DNA from 3 places in the Kitasatospora sp. NPDC101108 genome. Region 3 is predicted to be linked to each of the others. Evidence: riboswitches for the same ligand, from Rfam matches in the RefSeq annotation. Region 3 holds a riboswitch; each other region holds the start of a gene.

The links. A riboswitch is a leader RNA that binds a small molecule or an ion and turns the genes downstream of it on or off. The one in region 3 is predicted to bind cobalamin.
Region 1: it holds a riboswitch for cobalamin, as region 3 does, so the genes downstream of both, ACZ6Z8_RS08825 (FecCD family ABC transporter permease) here and ACZ6Z8_RS30905 (cobalamin biosynthesis protein) in region 3, are expected to answer to the same signal.
Region 2: it holds a riboswitch for cobalamin, as region 3 does, so the genes downstream of both, nicT (Nickel transporter NicT) here and ACZ6Z8_RS30905 (cobalamin biosynthesis protein) in region 3, are expected to answer to the same signal.

What each region holds. Positions count from the first base shown of each region.
Region 1 is NZ_JBVJLM010000003.1:106,099-111,937, reverse strand. It holds gene ACZ6Z8_RS08835 (ABC transporter substrate-binding protein) at 1-781, opposite strand, end outside; gene ACZ6Z8_RS08830 (ABC transporter ATP-binding protein) at 791-1,648, opposite strand; gene ACZ6Z8_RS08825 (FecCD family ABC transporter permease) at 1,645-2,697, opposite strand; cobalamin riboswitch at 2,819-2,946, opposite strand; gene sodN (superoxide dismutase, Ni) at 3,028-3,423, opposite strand; gene sodX (nickel-type superoxide dismutase maturation protease) at 3,681-4,043, shown strand; gene ACZ6Z8_RS08810 (CGNR zinc finger domain-containing protein) at 4,048-4,635, opposite strand; gene ACZ6Z8_RS08805 (amino acid ABC transporter ATP-binding protein) at 4,753-5,553, opposite strand; gene ACZ6Z8_RS08800 (amino acid ABC transporter permease) at 5,550-5,839, opposite strand, start outside.
Region 2 is NZ_JBVJLM010000012.1:214,509-220,347, reverse strand. It holds gene ACZ6Z8_RS25575 (helix-turn-helix domain-containing protein) at 83-655, opposite strand; gene ACZ6Z8_RS25570 (EamA family transporter) at 819-1,670, shown strand; gene nicT (Nickel transporter NicT) at 1,674-2,792, opposite strand; cobalamin riboswitch at 2,825-3,019, opposite strand; gene ACZ6Z8_RS25560 (ArsR/SmtB family transcription factor) at 3,101-3,484, shown strand; gene ACZ6Z8_RS25555 (hypothetical protein) at 3,571-5,241, shown strand; gene ACZ6Z8_RS25550 (AAA family ATPase) at 5,238-5,839, opposite strand, start outside.
Region 3 is NZ_JBVJLM010000019.1:74,694-80,532, forward strand. It holds gene ACZ6Z8_RS30890 (hypothetical protein) at 1-1,167, opposite strand, end outside; gene ACZ6Z8_RS30895 (alpha/beta hydrolase family protein) at 1,805-2,926, opposite strand; gene ACZ6Z8_RS30900 (helix-turn-helix domain-containing protein) at 3,060-3,755, opposite strand; cobalamin riboswitch at 3,952-4,114, shown strand; gene ACZ6Z8_RS30905 (cobalamin biosynthesis protein) at 4,227-5,189, shown strand; gene ACZ6Z8_RS30910 (cobyric acid synthase) at 5,186-5,839, shown strand, end outside.

The DNA.
Region 1 (5,839 bases), on a different contig from region 3:
CGCGCCGCACCACGCTCTCCCAGCCGGCGGTCACCCAGGTGTCCGCGAGGTCGCCCATGACGTTGGTGCCGCCGGCCCTGGCGATGATCGCGTTCGCGGCGGCGAACTTCCCGGCGGTGTACGGCTTGTCCTGCCCGCTGTCGTAGAGGAAGACGGACGGGCGGCGCTCGGGCTGCGGGACGGCGGCGATCCTCGCCCTCGACTCGGCGATCAGGGCGTCGGCGCGGTCCTTGACGTCGAAGATCTCGCCGAGGTTGGCCAGGTCGGTGTAGAGCGCGTCCAGCGGGTCCATCACCCCGCGCTCGCTCCCCGTGCCGCTGCGGCAGGACTCACTGAGCACGTAGGAGTCGATGCCCAGGGCCTCGAACGCCTGCGGGGTGACGCCGCTGCCCTCGTCGAAGCCGTAGTGCCAGCCGGCGAACACCAGATCGGCCCGGGCGTCCAGGGCGATCTCCTTGGTGAGCACCTTCTTGGAGAGCCAGGTGGTCCGCTGGTAGCCGTCCTTCCAGGGGACCTGGTCGACCCGGCCCTTGTCGTCGGGCATCACGTAGCCGGCCATCCGGTCGGCGAGGCCGAGCGAGAGCATCAGTTCGGTGATGTTGACGTCGTTGGTCACCACCCGGGCGGGCTTCCGCGGGAAGGTGTGCCGCTCGCCGCAGTTCGTCACGGTCACCGGGTAGTGGGCGGAGGCGGCGTCGGCCTCCTTCGGGGCGATCTCGGCGCCGCAGGCGGTCAGTCCGAGGGTGAGCAGGACGGCGGGGGCAACGGCCTTGGTACGCACGGGGGTTCCTCAGGGGGTTCGGGGGAGGCGGTCGAACAGCAGCTGGAGGGTGCCGGTCACGGGGTGGCGGACCGGGGTGGCCCGGACGCCGAACACCTCGGCCAGCAGGGCGGGTCGGAGCACCTCGGCGGGCGGTCCGGCGGCGACGATCCGTCCGGCCTCCAGCACGTACAGCCGGTCGCAGTGGCCCGCCGCCAGGTTGAGGTCGTGCAGTGCGGTGAGCACCGTGGGGCCGGCCTCGCGGGCGAGTGCCAGCACCTCCAACTGGTGGGCGACGTCCAGGTGGTTGGTGGGCTCGTCCAGCACCAGCAGACGCGGCTCCTGGACCAGTGCGCGGGCGAACAGCACCCGCTGCTTCTCGCCCCCGGAGAGGTTCAGGAAGCCGCGTCCGGCGAGGTGTTCGGCCCTGACCCTGCGCAGGGCGGCGGTGCAGCGCTCGTGGTCCTCGGCGCTCGGACCGCCCGGGCCGCGCCGGTGCGGCAGCCGGCCCATCGCGACCACCTCGGCCACGGTGAAGTCGAACTCGGCGGTGTGCTCCTGGGTCAGTGCGGCGACCCGGGTGGCCGCCCGGCGGGCGGTGAGCGCGTGCAGGTCGTCGCCGGCCAGCCGGACAACGCCGCCGGCCGGCCGCAGCACCCGGTAGACGCAGCGCAGCAGGGTCGACTTGCCGCTGCCGTTCGGGCCGATCAGCCCGACCATCTGGCCGGCGGCGGCCGCCAGGCTCACCTCGTGCACCAGCCGGGCACCGGCCAGCTCCACCGAGACGCCGTCGACGGAGAGTTCCTCGGCCGCCGCCACCCCGGTGGTCCCGGTCCCGGCGGTCACGGTCACCCCGGAGGGCCCGGGCGTCCCGGAGGGCCCGGTCATCGCCCGCCCCCGAGGGCCTGGCCGCGCCGGCGCATCATCAGCAGGAAGGCGGGCACCCCGAGCACCGCGGTGAACACCCCGACGGGCAGTTCGGCGGGCGCCAGCAGGGTGCGCGAGCTGATGTCCACCCAGACCAGCAGCAGGGCCCCGGCGAGCGGCGCGACCACCAGCACCCGGCGGTGCCCGGCGCCGACCAGCATCCGGGCCAGGTGCGGCACCAGCAGTCCGACGAAGCCGATCGCCCCGCTGACCGCGACCACGGTGCCGGTGACGGCGGCGGTCACCGCGAAGAGCTCCCGGCGCAGCCGGTCCGGGTCCACCCCGAGCGAGGCGGAGGTCTCGTCGCCCATGGCGAGTGCGTCCAACCGCCCGGCGACGCAGGTCAGATGGGCCAGCCCGGCCAGGACGGTGGCGGCGGCGATCGGCACCGAGCCCCAGGTGGCGCCGCCGAGGCTGCCGAGCAGCCACATCATGGCGTCCCGGGCGGCCTCGGCGTGGTCGGCGGAGAAGACCATCAGGGTGGTGGCGGCCGAGAAGCCGTAGGAGAGGGCGGTGCCGGTGAGCACCAGCCGCAGCGGGGTGAGCCCGTACGCGGTGCGGGCGGCGAGGTAGACCAGTGCCATGGCGGCCAGCGCGGAGCCGAACGCGGAGACGGAGATCGCCCACACCCCGAGCGAGGCGAAGGCGCCGAACAGCAGCACGGCGTTGGCGCCGACGGCCGCGCCGGAGGAGATGCCGAGTACGAAGGGGTCGGCGAGGGCGTTGCGCACCAGCGCCTGGACGGCGACCCCGGTGGCGGCCAGTCCGGCCCCGACCACGGCGGCCAGCAGGGTGCGCGGCAGCCGGATCTCCCAGACGATCGCGTACCCGGCCGCCTCGTCCGCGTCCAGCCGCCCGCCCGTCAGTCCGGCGCCCAACAGGCGCAGCACCTGGGGCAGTTCGATCCCGGAGGTGCCGAACGCGACCCCGCAGAGCAGGGAGAGCAGCAGGGCGACGGCCAGGCCGAGGGCGAGCGGGACGGTCGGTAGTCGGCGAACGGGGTCACTCACGTGCGGTCGCGCCTTGCCTCGGGCCGCGGGTGTGCCGGGGCGGGCGCCGGCCGGGGGCGTGCCCGGGCGCCTTCCCCTCGCAGTCCACGGCGAGTTGTCGGGAGTTCAGCGGCCGGGGGCGATCGGGCTGGCGCGACCCGGGGGCTCCGGGCCGTGCTCACCGTTGCGGGTCAGCGCCGGATTCGCACCGGACTTCCCCCTCGGACGCCCTGGCAGCATAACAGTCACTCACGCCGAGCAGTCCTTACCGGGGGTGGGATCGCACGTGAACGCACGACCGCCCCCGTCCGACGGAGCGGACGGGGGCGGTCGGCTGGCGACGCGTCAGGCTCAGGCCTGCTTGGTCTCCCAGAAGATCTTGTCGACCTCGGCGATCAGGTCCAGCAGCGCCTGGCCGGTGGCCGGGTCGGTGGACGCCTTGGCGGCCGAGGCGGCCTTCAGGGTGTCGTTGATCAGCTTGTGCAGCTGCGGGTACTTCTCGAAGTGCGGGGCCTTGAAGTAGTCGCTCCACAGCACCGAGATGTGGTGCTTGACGGCCTCGGCGCGCTGCTCCTTGATGATGATGGCGCGGGCGCGGAAGTGCGGGTCCTCGTTGGCCTGGTACTTCTCCTGGGTGGCCTTGACCGACTCGGCCTCCAGCTTGGCCTGCGCCGGGTCGTACACACCGCACGGCAGGTCGCAGTGGGCGTGGGCGGTGGCACGCGGTGCAAACAGACGAGAGAACATGGGAGTCCTTCCTTAGATCGTCTTCCCGCGCCCGAGACTACCCTTCCGGCCTCCGGGTTTCGCGGCCGGGCGGTGGGCCTAGGGCAAAAGGCGGACCCGTAACCGGGGTAATCCGGACATCGAACGGACGGCGGTCCGTACGGCAGACTGGGGCCGGGCGGTCGGGAGGAGGAGTCGTGGCGCGGAGCACGGAACCGCAGGGCGGCGCGGGCGGCGGCGTGGTGCCGTTCGGGCTGGTCGACGTGGCGGGCCCGTCGATGGTGCCGACCCTGCGCGAGGGCGACCAGCTGCTGGTCCGCTACGGAGCGCCGATCCGGCCCGGTGCGGTGGTGCTGTTCCGGCACCCCTTCCAGCAGGACCTGCTGGTGGTGAAGCGGGCCGTCGAGCGCCGCCCGAAGGGCTGGTGGCTGCTGTCCGACAACCGCCCGGTGGACAGCGACAGCCGCAGCTACGGTCCGGTCCCGGACGAGCTGGTGCTCGGCCGGGTGCTGCTGCGGCTGCGCCCGAGCCCGGCCTGGCTGGCGCCGGGCCGGAGGCTGGAGCGGCTGCTGCTCGGCCCCCGGCTGTTCCGGCTGCCGGGCCTGGCCCGCCGCCTCGGCGTGTGGGTCGAAGAGGTCTGACCTCTCAGTTCCCCGGGTGCAGGGCGGCCTCGGCCTCCTGCCGCTTGCGGGCCCGGTACGCGGCGACGTTGGCGCGGGTGGCGCAGCGGTCGGAGCAGTAGCGGCGGGAGCGGTTGGTCGAGGTGTCCAGGTAGGCATTGCGGCACGGCGCGGCCTGGCAGATGCCGAGCCGGTCGGCGCCCAGCTCGGTGAGGTGGACGGCCAGGCCCATGCAGGCGACGGCGCTGAAGTGCGCGGTGGCGGTGGGCGAGTTGTCGGCCAGGTGCAGGTGCCAGCGCGGCCGGCCGGCGTCGTCCAGGTAGTCGTGCCCGGAGACCAGCGGGCTGACGGGGTACTCCATCAGCAGGCTGTTCAGCAGGTCGACGGCCCGGACCTCGTCGCCCTCGGCGGCGGCCTCGAAGACCCCGCGCAGCCTGGTCCGCACCGCCCGCAGCCGGGGCACGTCGGACTCGTCGGCCAGCGCGGCGGCCCGGGCGGAGTCGGAGAACAGGGCGCGCACCGCGTCCACCGAGGTCAGCGAGTCGGTGCCGCGCTCGGGTTCCTCGGTGTTCACCAGCCGAACGGCGAGATCGGCGTACGAGGCGAGCTCCACGGCGGTCCTTCCAGGGGGGTTAGCGGTAACGGGCTGACTGCTTCAAGCCTATTACCCGGCTGCGGAAAACGGCGGCGCCCGGCAGGAAGTCGCCTGCCGGGCGCCGACCGTACGGGCTCAGAGCACCTTGGAGAGGAAGGCCCTGGTGCGCTCGTGCTGGGGGTTGGTGAGCACCTCGCGGGGGTTGCCGGACTCGACCACCACACCGCCGTCCATGAACACCAGCGCGTCGCCGACCTCGCGGGCGAAGCCCATCTCGTGGGTGACGACGATCATCGTCATCCCCTCCTCGGCCAGGCCGCGCATGACGTCCAGCACCTCGCCGACCAGCTCGGGGTCGAGCGCCGAGGTCGGCTCGTCGAACAGCATCAGCTTGGGCTTCATGGCCAGCGCGCGGGCGATCGCCACGCGCTGCTGCTGGCCGCCGGAGAGCTGCGAGGGGTAGTTCCCCGCCTTGTCGGCGAGGCCGACCCGCTCCAGCAGGGCCATCCCGCGCTCCCGGGCCTCGGCCTTGTTCTCGCCCTTGACCTGGACCGGCGCCTCTATGACGTTCTCCAGGGCGGTCATGTGGGGGAACAGGTTGAAGTGCTGGAACACCATGCCGATGTCCCGGCGCTTCTGGGCGACCTCGCGGTCCTTCAGCTCGTGCAGCCGGCCGCCCTTCATCCGGTAGCCGACGAGTTCGCCGTCGACCGAGAGGAAGCCGCCGTTGATCTTCTCCAGGTGGTTGATGCACCGCAGGAAGGTCGACTTGCCGGACCCGGAGGGGCCGACCAGGACGAACACCTCGCCCTTCCTGACCTCCAGGTCGATGCCCTTGAGCACCTCCACCAGGCCGTAGGACTTGCGCACGCCCTGGGCCTCGACCATCGGGACCGCCGCGGCGTCCACCGCCTGCGGCTTCGTCAGATCGGTCATACGTGGCCACCTCCTTCGAGGCCGGGCACCACGTCGTCCTTGGCCGGCGGGACGGGCCTGCCGGCGAACAGGCGGCGCAGTCGCTGCAGCGGCGTGGGCGGGAGCACCCGGTTGGCGCCGCGGGCGTAGTGGCGCTCGATGTAGTACTGGACCACGGTGAGGATCGAGGTCATCAGCAGGTACCAGATGCTGACGACGAGCAGCAGCGGGATGGTCTGGAACGTGCGGGAGTAGATGTTCTGGCCGGCCCGGAGCAGCTCCTCCAGGGAGATCGCCGAGACCAGCG
Region 2 (5,839 bases), on a different contig from region 3:
CGAGCCTACGAACCCCCGGCCCGAACCGCCCGCCGAGCGCCCGCGAAGAGCGCCGAACGCCCCCTGGCGGGGACTTCCGGGTTCAGCGCGGCGGGGGGACCGACACCACCATGGTGAGGCGCAGTTCCCGCTCGCCCGCGTTGCGGTAGACGTGCGCGTGGGAGGCGTCGAAGGAGACCGTGCTGCCGGCCGGGACCGTGTGGAGCCGTTCGCCGTGCATCAGGGTCAGCTCGCCGTCGACGACGCGCAGGATCTCCACCGTGCCGGCGGGGTGCGGCTCGGCCGAGTACTCCTCGCCCGGCTTCATCCGCCAGTCCCACAGTTCCAGCGGGCCGGGCGCCTCGATGCCGTGGAGCAGGGTGCCGGTGCCGCCGTGCGGGCCGGTCCAGAGCGGGACGGCCTGGTCGGCGGGCACGATCCGGACGTCCGGGCCCTCCTCGTAGTCGAGCAGCGTGGCGATCGAGACGCCGAGGGCGTCGCCGATCCGGACCACGGTGGCCACGCTCGGGTTGGTGCGGCCCTGTTCGATCTGGACGATCATGCCGCGGCTCACCCCGGAGCGGGCGGCGAGGGCGTCCAGGGTGTGGCCGCGCTCGGTGCGCAGCCGCTTGACGTTCCGGGCAAGGGCCCGGGAGACGAGGTCGGGGTCCGGCACGCGGGCAGTCCTCCGGTGTCCACCGTACGAGACGTACAGAATATTGTTCGGTCGAGTTCAGTTCATTGCACTACGCTGCGGTTCCGGCAACGAGTCCATCCGACTGTACTTCGGAGTGCATTGTGCTGTCCTCCAGCCTGTCCTCGATCGGCAGGCCCCTCCCATGACCGTCCTGCTCGCCCTGTCCGCCAGCCTGCTCACCGGCCTGGGCGACTTCGGCGGCGGCGTCCTCACCCGCCGGCTGCCCGCGCTCGCCGTCGTGGTCGTCTCCCAGGCCGCGGCCACCGTCGTCCTGCTCCTCGCGGTCCTGGCCACCGGCGGCTGGGCCGATGCCTCGCCCGCGCTCTGGAACGCCGTCGCCGCCGGGGTGATCGGCCCGTTCGCGATGCTCGCCTTCTACCGGGCGCTCGCGCTCGGCCCGATGGGCGTGGTGTCCCCGCTGGCCACCGTCGGCGTCGTGGTCCCGGTCGGCGTCGGGCTCGCGCTCGGCGAGCGACCCGGCCTCGGCCAGCTGGCCGGGATCGCGGTGGCGGTGGCCGGCGTGGTGCTGGCCGGCGGCCCCGAACGCGGCGGGCCGTCCGCCGCCCGCACGGCCCTGCTGCTCACCCTGGCCGCCGCGTTCGGCTTCGGCGCCAACATGTCCCTGCTCTCGCAGGCCTCGGCCGGCGGCGGACTGCTGCTCGTGCTGTGCGTCCAGCGGCTGGTCAACGTCGTCGTGGGCGGTGCCGCGCTGCTGGTCGGCCCGCGCGGCACCGACACCTCCGGGCTGCTGCCGGAGCTGCGCTCCCGACTGCCCCTGCTCACCGGCGTCGGCCTGGTCGACGTGGCCGGCAACGCCACCTACGCGCTGGCCTCGCACGGCGGCTCGGCGGCGGTGGCCGCCGTGCTCGCCTCGCTCTACCCCGTGGTCACCGCGCTGATGGCGCGCGGGGTGCTCAAGGAGCGGCTGCGCCCGGTCCAGGTGGTCGGCGCCGGGCTCGCCGTCGCGGGCACCCTGCTGCTCGCCGCGGCGTGACCGCTACTTCGGCGGCTCGGCGGGCGTCCAGCGCTTCTCGACGCCCGCCAGCTTCCAGTACGCGATGGCGATCGCCCACACCACCACGAACAGCCCCGCGATCGCGTAGCCGACGTTGTCCAGCGAGATGTCCGCGATGAACCCGGTCACCGGGTCGGTCAGGTCGAGCTTCTCGTGCAGCACCCCGACCAGCTCGATGGTGCCGATGATGAAGGCCACCGCGATCGACAGCCCGGTGATGGTCAGGTTGTAGTACACCTTGCGCACCGGGTTGGAGAAGGCCCACTGGTACGCGAAGTTCATGAACGTCCCGTCCAGGGTGTCGAACAGGCTCATCCCCGCCGCGAACAGCAGCGGCAGGCAGATGATCGCGTACCAGGGCAGCCCGGCCGCCGCGCCCGAACCGGCCATCACCATCAGGGTCACCTCGGTCGCGGTGTCGAAGCCCAGGCCCAGCACCATGCCGACCGGGAACATCTGCCCGGGCCGGGTGATCGAGCGGGTCGCCCGGTTGAGGATCCGGGCCATGAGGCCGCGCGAGTTGAGGTGCTCCTCCAGCTCGGCCTCGTCGTACCTCCCGGCCCGCATCGAGCGGAACACCTTGAGGATGCCGAGCAGCGCCGCCAGGTTGAGCGCGCCGATCAGGTAGAGGAAGGCGCCGGAGGCCGTGGTGCCGACCACCCCGAGCCACTTGTGGGTGGCCGAGTCGTCGTCCATCAGGGTGTTCGCCAGCTGGGCGCCGCCCGCCACCAGGGCGGCCATGATGACCACCATCGAGGAGTGGCCGAGCGCGAACCAGAAGCCCACCGAGACCGGGCGCTTGCCGTCCGCCATCAGCTTGCGGGTGGTGTTGTCGATCACCGCGATGTGGTCGGCGTCGAAGGCGTGCCGCATGCCCAGGGTGTACGCGGTGATGCCGAGGCCGACCCCGAAGACCTGGGTGCCGACGGCGTAGTCGTGCGGGGCGACCAGGAAGACGAGCGTCCCGAACGCCACCACGTGCATGGCCAGGATCACCCCCATCAGCCCGGCGGTACGGATGGTGTCCTCGCGCTTCCACCGGAAGGTGGGCAGGACGGAGGGGGCCGCCTCAGCAGGAGTGGCGGTTTCGGGCAGGGTCATCTTCGGATCACGCTCCAGCACCTCGTGGAATGACTTCGTGAGATGCCGTGGCCGGTCTCCTGGCTTACGGGACTTCCGGACCCGCCTTCCCAGGCGCACGAGGCGCCCAGTGGCACGTGGGTCCGGACAAACCACCCCCCGATCACAGTGGCGAGGGCCGCTCCGGACTGGGACCTGTTGATGGTCCGTCACCGGTCTTCCCGAGCACCACGGCGGGGAACACCGTAGGGGCAGGACCGCACCCTCGCAAGGTTGCGCACCTGTGCAGGTGTTCAGGATCACAGGTCGTGAGCTGCCAGAATGTCCGCATGCATCTCGTACCGGCCGACCGCGCGGGCCACCGCACCATCGACGGACACCGGGTCTGCGAAGCCATCGCCGCCATCGGTGACACCGAGCACGTCCGCTCCTGGGCCGAGCGGTTCTCCCTGCTCTCCGACCCCGGACGGCTCGCCCTGCTGCTCGCCCTCCACCGGGCCGGCCCGCTCGCCGTCAGCGACCTGGCCGTGGCCACCGGCATGCGCGACCCCGCCGTCTCCCAGGCCCTGCGCCTGCTCCGCACCGCGGGAGTGGTCACCGGTGACAAGGACGGACGCGTGGTGCGCTACCGGCTCGTGGACGACGGCATGCGCCCCCTCCTCGACGAGTGCGCCGCCGCCGAGCACGAGGAGCCGGCCGCAGCCGCGGGCTGACCGGCACCGCGAACCGCCCCGGACCGCGGACTGACCGACACTCGGCGAACCACGCCGCAGCGCGGCCGGATGAGTACGATCACGATGTGCCGTCCCACCCCCACGTCTGGCCCGCCGACCGCTGGAACACCCGCCCGGTCAGGGCCCGCGTGCTGGCGGTCGCCCGCACCCTCACCTCGGCCACCAGGGTCCTGGACGTCCTCACCCTGCTCGACCCGGACGGCATCGAGCGGTACTTCACCGTCAACCCCGGCTCCGCCTTCGCCGACCGCGCCCTGGACGACTTCCTCCACGGCCTGCCCGGCTACACCGTGCTGGACTGGGAGGACGCCGTCCGGCGCCGCTTCGACCTGGCCGTCGCCTGCGCCGTCCACGCCTCCATGCACCGCCTGGACGCCCACCTGGTCGTACTGCCGCACGGCGCCGGCTACAACCGCCTGGTCACCGAGTCCACCGGCGACACGGTCAGCGCGGCCGGCCTCTCCCGCCGTGAACTCACCCACCAGGGACGGGTGTTCGTCGACGTCCTCGGCCTCTCCCACCCCGAACAGCTGGACCGGCTGCGGGTCTCCTGCCCCGAGGCGCTGGACGTCGCCCGGGTCGTCGGCGACCCCTGCTTCGACCGGATCCTGCGCAGCGAACGCTCCCGCGACGGCTACCGCGCCGCGCTCGGCGCCGTCGACGGCCGCCGGCTCGTCGTCGTCAACTCCACCTGGAGCGAGCACTCGTTATTCGGCCGCCACCCCGACCTGCCCCAACGGCTGGTCCGGCAACTGCCCGCCGACGAGTACACCGTCGCCCTCGTGCTCCACCCCAACGTGTGGAGCCGGCACGACCCCGAAGCCCTGCTCGACGACGCCCGCCGGATGGGCCTGCGTCTCGTCCCGCCCCACCAGGGCTGGCAGGCCGCCCTCGTCGCCGCCGACTGCCTGATCGGCGACCACGGCTCGGTCTCCGTCTACGGCGCCGCCCTGGAACGCCGCACCCTGCTCGTCGCCACCGGCGCCGCCGAACTCGACCCGCGCTCCCCCAGCTACGCCTTCGGCCAGCACGCGCCCGCCCTCGACCCGGACGGCGACCTCGCCGCCCAGATCGAACTCGCCCTCGCCCAGGACCCGGCCGACCTGAGCGATCTCACCGACCGTTCGCTCGCCCACCGTGGCCGGTCCGCCCGGGTGCTGCGACCGCTGCTCTACTCCTTCCTCGACGCCCTGGACGAGCCCGCCGACGAACCGGTGCTGCCGCCCTACCCCAGGCCGGCACCCAGCCCGACCTGCGAGGGGCCCACCGCGTACGACGTCGAGGGCAGGAGCGAGGGCACCGAGGTCAGCCTCCGGCGCTACCCCTTCCACCCGGCCGACCACACCCCGCGCGGCTTCCACGCCCTCACCGACGACCACCCCGGCGACGCCCTGCGCTACACCGCCGAGGTCCTCGCCCGCACCGAGGCCCGCGCCGAACGGCCCGCCACCCGCTGGCTCGCGGACACCGCCCTCGAACTGCCCGGCCTCGCCGTCGCCGTGGCCGCCCTCGGCCCGGCCCGCCACCTGCTCCGGCTGCACGGCGGCCAGCTCCTCGAAGCCCGCGCCGAACGGGACTTCGGCTGCCCCGACCCCAGCCTCGACCCGCTGCTGCTCGGCTCCGCCGTGGCCTGCTGGCTCGCCGACGGAGGCGACCCGGCCGGCCTGCCCGACCACGGCCTCACCGTCCGCACCGGCGAGCACCGCACCCGGGTGTCCTTCACCACCGGGCCTTAGCCCTCCAGCTCCGCCAGCCTGGCCCGGCTGCGCTCGGCCAGCTCGGCGTCGTCCAGCTGTTCGGCGAGGGCGAGCAGCAGGGTGTGCGCCTGGGCCTCCTTGGCGTACTGCTTGCGGCTCCTGGCCCGGTCGGCGCAGGTGCCGGCCTGCTCGACCGCGAGGGCGAGCTGCCCGAGCGCCCGGTGGGCCCGGGCGTGCACCAGCGGCAGCTTCATCAGCATGTCGTGGTCCTCGGTGGCCGCGGCCAGGGCGGTGGCCTCGGCCAGTACGGCCAGCGCGTCGTCCGGGCGGGCGTCGGCGATCAGCGCCTGCGCCAGGTGGTAGCTCTGCACGATCTCGCCGTGCGTGTCGCCCTCGTTGGCCTCCCGGGCCAGCGTGAACTTCCCGACCGCGTCCGCCGGCCGGCCGTCGGCCAGGCACAGCAGGCCGTCCGTCTCGTGGAGCACGCCCACCACCTGGCGATTGGCCACCAGCGGCAGCTGCTCCGCGGCGAGCGCCAACTGCTCGGCCGCCGACGGGAAGTCCGCCCGCTCGTAGTGGGCCCGGGCCAGCTGGTTGTGCATCCGGACCACCGCGTCCGGGTTGTTCGCCCACCGGG
Region 3 (5,839 bases):
GTGACCGGACTGCCGGGCGCGGGCGAACAGCCGCACCGGGTCACCCGCCGAGGCGCCCTCGACGTGTCCCACCAGCAGCTCCGTCTCGCCGTGGTCCAGCACCGCCGCCGCGGTGTCCACCCACAGCCAGGCCGCGTCCTCGGCGCCCAGCACGTCCGCCGGGGAGACCCCCTCGTCGGAGCGCTCGGCCAGCCACAACAGCGCGTACGGGCGCAGCACCGGCTCGTCCACCGAGGCCCGCACCGCCTGCTCGGCCGGGCCGCCGGCCACCCGCAGCGCCTCGAAGGCCAGCCCGCGCACCAGCGCGTCGTCGCCCTGGGCGGCGTCCAGCAGCTCGGCCACCGCGCGGTCCGCAGGGCGGGCCGCCACCCAGGCGCGGAACTCGGCCCGGGCCGGGCCCGGCGAGTAGTCGGCGCAGGCGTTCAGCAGCTCGAAGGCGCTCTGCTCGATGTGCCCGGCCGCGGTCTGGGCGACCGTGCAGATCTCCTCCAGCTTCGCCCGCACCGCCCAGTGGCCCAGCGGGGACAGCTCGGCGGCATCGTTCCTGCGCACCACGGCACCGACCGCCGCCAGGCCGTCCAGCATCCAGTCCAGGACGGCGGCCACGTCGGAGGGCGCGGCCGGGGTGTCGATCTGCGGCGCCCGGCAGGTGCCGCGGACGGCGGACACCGCCGAGGCGGCGTGCGGCACCGGCGACAGGCCCGGGGTGCCGAGGCCGGCGCCGACCCGGCGCTCGTCCAGGCCGCGGCGCAGCAGCTCCAGCAGCTCGCTCTCGGCCACCGGGCCGTCCACCAGGTGCAGGAAGGACAGCAGCTGGGGAGCCTGGTCCACGGCCTGGCCGGCCAGGACGGCGAACACCCCGCGCAGCGCGGCGGGCGGCACCGGGGCGAGCAGCGTCCAGGCGTCGAACAGCCCGGACCAGCCGCGCACCACGGCCTCGTCGTCGTGCTCCCAGGCGTGCAGCCGCCATCCGGGGCCCGCACCGCCGTCCCGGGCCTCCACGAGGCCCACCAGCAGCGCCTGGCCCCACGCCTTGGCGGCGGCGCCGACCGTCATGGCCAGCGCCCGGCCGGCGGCGCGGGCGTCCTCCGGGAGCAGTTCGCCGCGCTTGTCGACCTCTTCCAGTTCACCGGCCCAACGGGCGATCCGGACGGCGTCCACCAGCATCCGGCGGGCCAGCGGCGCCAGCTCGGCCGGCGCGGGGAAGCCCTCCGGGACCGGAACCCGGCCTCGGCCGGGTGCCGGCGCGGGCCCTCGTCGCCGGGGTACACCGGCCCCGCCCGGCCTGCCACCGGAGGGCCGGTGGGCCGTACCGGGGAGACGGGTCACCGTCGCACCGGTACCGATCGTCGGCGGGAGCGGGGCATCACGGTCGCGCGGGTTCCGAGACGTCACGTCGAGCAGTCTTCCCCTTGCACGGGCCTTCTGTCACATCCGGTTGTCCGTACGACCGCTGGACCGGGTACCGCACCTCCGCAAGATCGGGCAACAGTGGCAAACCGCCTGGCCGGAAACGTGTGGCGGGGTCATGCCAGGCACTCGGCGAGGCGTCGCACTGACCGTTCGGTCGGTCACGCTCCGTGCCGGGAGCGGGGCGTTCCGGAACCGCGGGAGGGGGACCGGCGGAAGCGGAGGGCCGGAATCCGGCCAGGTGGCATGTGCCTGGCGGGTGGTGGCGGCGCGCAGGAAGTCGGCGGGACCGACTTCGAGTGCGGTGGAGGGTGCTCCGATTTCCGCCGTTCGGGAGCAAATTTCCCCCTTTACCGCTTCATTGCTTCACTGCTTCACGGTCAGAGCAACGGGGTCAGAGCAGCGGGGTGAGCCAGCGCCGGAGGAGTTCGGTGTAGTGCTCGGGGGCGGAATTCCACAGGGCCGCGTGTTCGGCGCCCGGGAAACGCTGGAGGTTCACCACGTCGTGGCGGGCGGCGGCCAGGCGCTCCACGGTGGCGAAGGAGGCGATCCGGTCATCCGGGCTGTGCAGGACCAGGGTGGGCACCCGCAGGTCCGCGCCCTCGGCGAGGCGGGAGGAGTCCGCGAGGTCCACCCCCGTACGGCCCTGCGCGGCCAGCGCGCCCAGTTCGGCGGAGACACCGGTGAACCCGGCCCGGGCGGCGTCCCGGCGCGCCGCGCTCGGGAGGTCGAGGACCGGCGAGTCCAGGACGAGCCCGCTGACCGTGTGCGCCCAGGCGGAACGGGCAACGGTCTGCAGGACCGTTGTGGCGCCCACCGACCAGCCGTAGAGGATCACCCGGCCCGCGCCGCTGTCCAGGGCCAGCCGCACCGCCGACTCGACGTCCCGCCACTCCGTCTCGCCGAAGTGGCTGTAGCCGTCGGGGGAGGCCGGGGCGCCCGCGTCGCCGCGGTAGGTGACGGCGAGGGCCGGCAGGCCGAGGCGGTGCAGGACGGGCAGCACCGGGAGGGTCTGCTGGCGGTCGGCCTCGGGGCCGTGCACCAGGATCACCCAGGTGCCGCGTTTGCCGTCGATCCGCCAGGCGGGGAGGGCGCCGAGCTCGCCGTCGGCGGCGGTCGCGGTGTAGGCGAGGCCGAACGCCTGGGCGGGGTCGCCCAGGTGCACGCGCGGGGTGAAGCGGACCTCGGTACCGGGCCTCAGGATGCCCCGGTCGGCCCGGACCAGCCGACGGGTGACGCTCTGGGCGTCGCGGTGCAGGATCTCCTCGGCCACCGCGTGCCCGTCGTCGTCCCACTCGATCGCCCAGCGGCCGGGCAGCAGGCTCTCGGGGCGGCGGCTGAACGTGACCCGGCCGGCGCCGAGGCTCCGCACCACCACCGGCCCCGCCTCCGGCTCGACCGGCCCCTGCACCCCGGGGCGGACCATCCGCTCGGAGGCCCGGCGGCCGACTACCAGGACGGCGGCCCCCGCCCCGACGGCGGCGGCCGCCACGACGGCTGCGGTTCCCCAACGCATTTCGTTCCCCGCTCTGTTTCACGGACCGGACGGTGTTCGAGCACCAGTCCACCGGAGTTCCGCCGTTCCGGCCACCGGGCCGACCCGTCCGGGGGACGGCCGGTGGGCTGTCGGGCTGTCGGGCCGGTGGCGGTCAGACCGGGATGGCGGGGCCCTGGATGCTGAGGAGGTGCCAGAAGCGGGGGGTGAGGGGCTGCGTGGCGGTGCGGGGCTGGGTGGTGGTGCCCCAGTGGGAGGGGACGTGGTGCTCCTGGTGGAGGACCGGGAGGACGGCGGCGAGGTCGGCCTCCGGGACGGGCACCAGGCGGGCGAGCGGGCCCAGGTGGGGCTGCCAGCGGGCGGCCACGCACTGGCGCAGGAGGCGGTCGAGGGCCTCGCCGCGTCCGGTGGCCTCGACCAGTTCGGTCAGCCGCAGGCCCAGCACCTGGGCGAGGGCGTGGGTCCGGTCCGGGTCACCGTCCCACTGGCCGGTCAGCTCGGCCTGCCGGTAGGCGGGCAGCGACACTCCGGCCCGCTCGGCGACGGTCTCCTGGGGGAGCTCCCGGGCGAGGCGGTGGTCGCGCAGGCTCACCGGGCGGCCGTCCATCAGTTGGTCGGCCGGGCACCAGAGGGCCCTGGCCAGTGCGACGAACTCGGCCTCGCCGGGGCGCAGGTCGCCGTTCTCCCAGGCGAGCACGTGGCCGGGCAGCAGTCGTACGCCGTGGGCGGCCATGCCCTCGGCGACCTGCTCGGGGGTCAGCCCGAGGCCGGCCCGGTGGGCGCGGGCGGCCTCGGGTGAGAACGGGACGGGAGAAGGGGCGGCAGTGGTGGGGGACTTTCTGCGGCGCATGGCACCGAACCGTAGGTGCGGTGCCCGGCCCGGCCCAGCCGACGAACGCACGAAGCGGAGCTGACGGGCCCTCCCCCGCGCTGGGCGATCACACAGGTCCGGTCCCCGTGCCGGGTGTGACCGACCCCTCTTTGACCTCGGTTGACTCCCGGTTCGGCCGCGTGATGGGATCCTGGGGCCAAACGGAGGCATGGAGAGGAAGCCGGTGCGAGTCCGGCGCGGTCCCGCCACTGTCACCGGGGAGCACGCTCGGAATCCCTCCTCGCCCGCCGTCGCGCAGGAGGGGCCCATCACGGCGGGCCGTCAGAAGCCGCCGCTGGAAGGCCCGGGGGTGCGTTCGACCCGGAAGCCAGGAGACTCTCGGCCCCCGGTACGTCGATCCAGGGCGCGGACCCTGAGTGAGGACACCCACGCGATGCAGGCTGCCCCGCCCCGTCCGGCCCCGAGCTGCCCGTCGAGCTGCCTGCCGCCGTGCGCCCGCTGACCCGGGCCGCCGTCTTCGCGCTCGGGGCCGTCGCGGGCTACGCCGCCGACGCCCGTTTCGCCGACCCGCGCCGCGGCCACCCCGTCGCCCTGTTCGGCAGCGCCGCGACCCGTCTGGAGCGGCGCGTGTGGCGTGACGACCGGACCGCCGGAGCCGGGTACACGGCGCTGTGCGTGGGCGCGGTCGCGGCCGGCGCGCTGGCGCTGGACCGTACGGTCGGGCGCCGTCCGACGGGCCGGGCCGCGCTGGCGGCCGCCGCGACCTGGACGGTGCTCGGCGGCACCTCGCTGACCCGGGAGGCGCGCACCATCGGCCGCTCGCTGGCCGCGGGCGATCTGACGGCCGCCAGGGAGCGGCTGCCGCACCTGTGCGGGCGGGATCCGAGCGCGCTGGACGGACAGCAGATCGCCCGGGCGGTGGTCGAGTCGGTGGCCGAGAACACCGCCGACGCCGTGGTGAACGCGCTGGCCTGGGGCGCCCTGGCCGGCACCCCGGGGCTGCTGGCCTTCCGCGCCGTCAACACCCTGGACGCCATGGTGGGCCACCGCTCGCCCCGCTACGCCCGCTTCGGCTGGGCCTCCGCCCGGCTGGACGACGTCGCGGGCTGGCCGGGCGCCCGGCTGACCGCGCTGCTGACGGTGGCCGCCGCGCCCGAGCCGCGGACCGCCTGGCGGGTCTGGCGCCGGGACGGCTCCGCGCACCCGAGCCCGAACGCGGGCCAGGCCGAGTCGGCCTTCGCGGGCGCGGTGGGCGTACGGCTCGGCGGGACGCTCCGGTACGGCGAGCGGGTGGAGCACCGGCCGGTGCTGGGCGCCGAATTGCGGCCGGTGACGGTGGACGACATCGAGCGGGCCTGCACGCTGTCCCGGCGGGTGGGCGCACTGGCGCTGGGTACGACGGTCGCGGGGCACGTCCTGCTGCGGATGCTGTTCGGGAGGGGTGGAGCATGAACAACGCGCTGCTGGTCGCCGGGACGACCTCGGACGCGGGCAAGAGCGTGGTGACGGCCGGGATCTGCCGTTGGCTGGTCCGTCAGGGCGTGCGGGTGGCGCCGTTCAAGGCGCAGAACATGTCGCTGAACTCCTTCGTCACCGCCGACGGTGCCGAGATCGGCCGCGCCCAGGCGATGCAGGCGCAGGCCGCCCGGGTGGAGCCGGAGGCGGCGATGAACCCGGTGCTGCTGAAGCCCGGCGCGGACGGCCGCAGCCAGGTGGTGCTGCTCGGCCGGCCGGTCGCCGAGGTGGGCGCGCTGGACTACCGCGAGCGCAAGCCCGTTCTGCTGGAACGCGCCCTGGAGTGCCTGGCGGACCTTCGCCGGCGCTACGACGTGGTGGTGTGCGAGGGCGCCGGGTCGCCCGCGGAGATCAACCTGCGCGACCGGGACATCGCCAACATGGGTCTGGCCACGGCCGCCGCCCTGCCCGTGGTGGTGGTCGGGGACATCGACCGCGGCGGGGTCTTCGCGGCGATGTACGGGACGCTGGCGCTGCTGTCCGCGGAGGACCAGCGGCACGTGGCGGGCTGGTTCGTCAACAAGTTCCGCGGCGACGCCCGGCTGCTGGCGCCCGGCCTGGAGATGCTGCACGAGCTGACCGGCCGT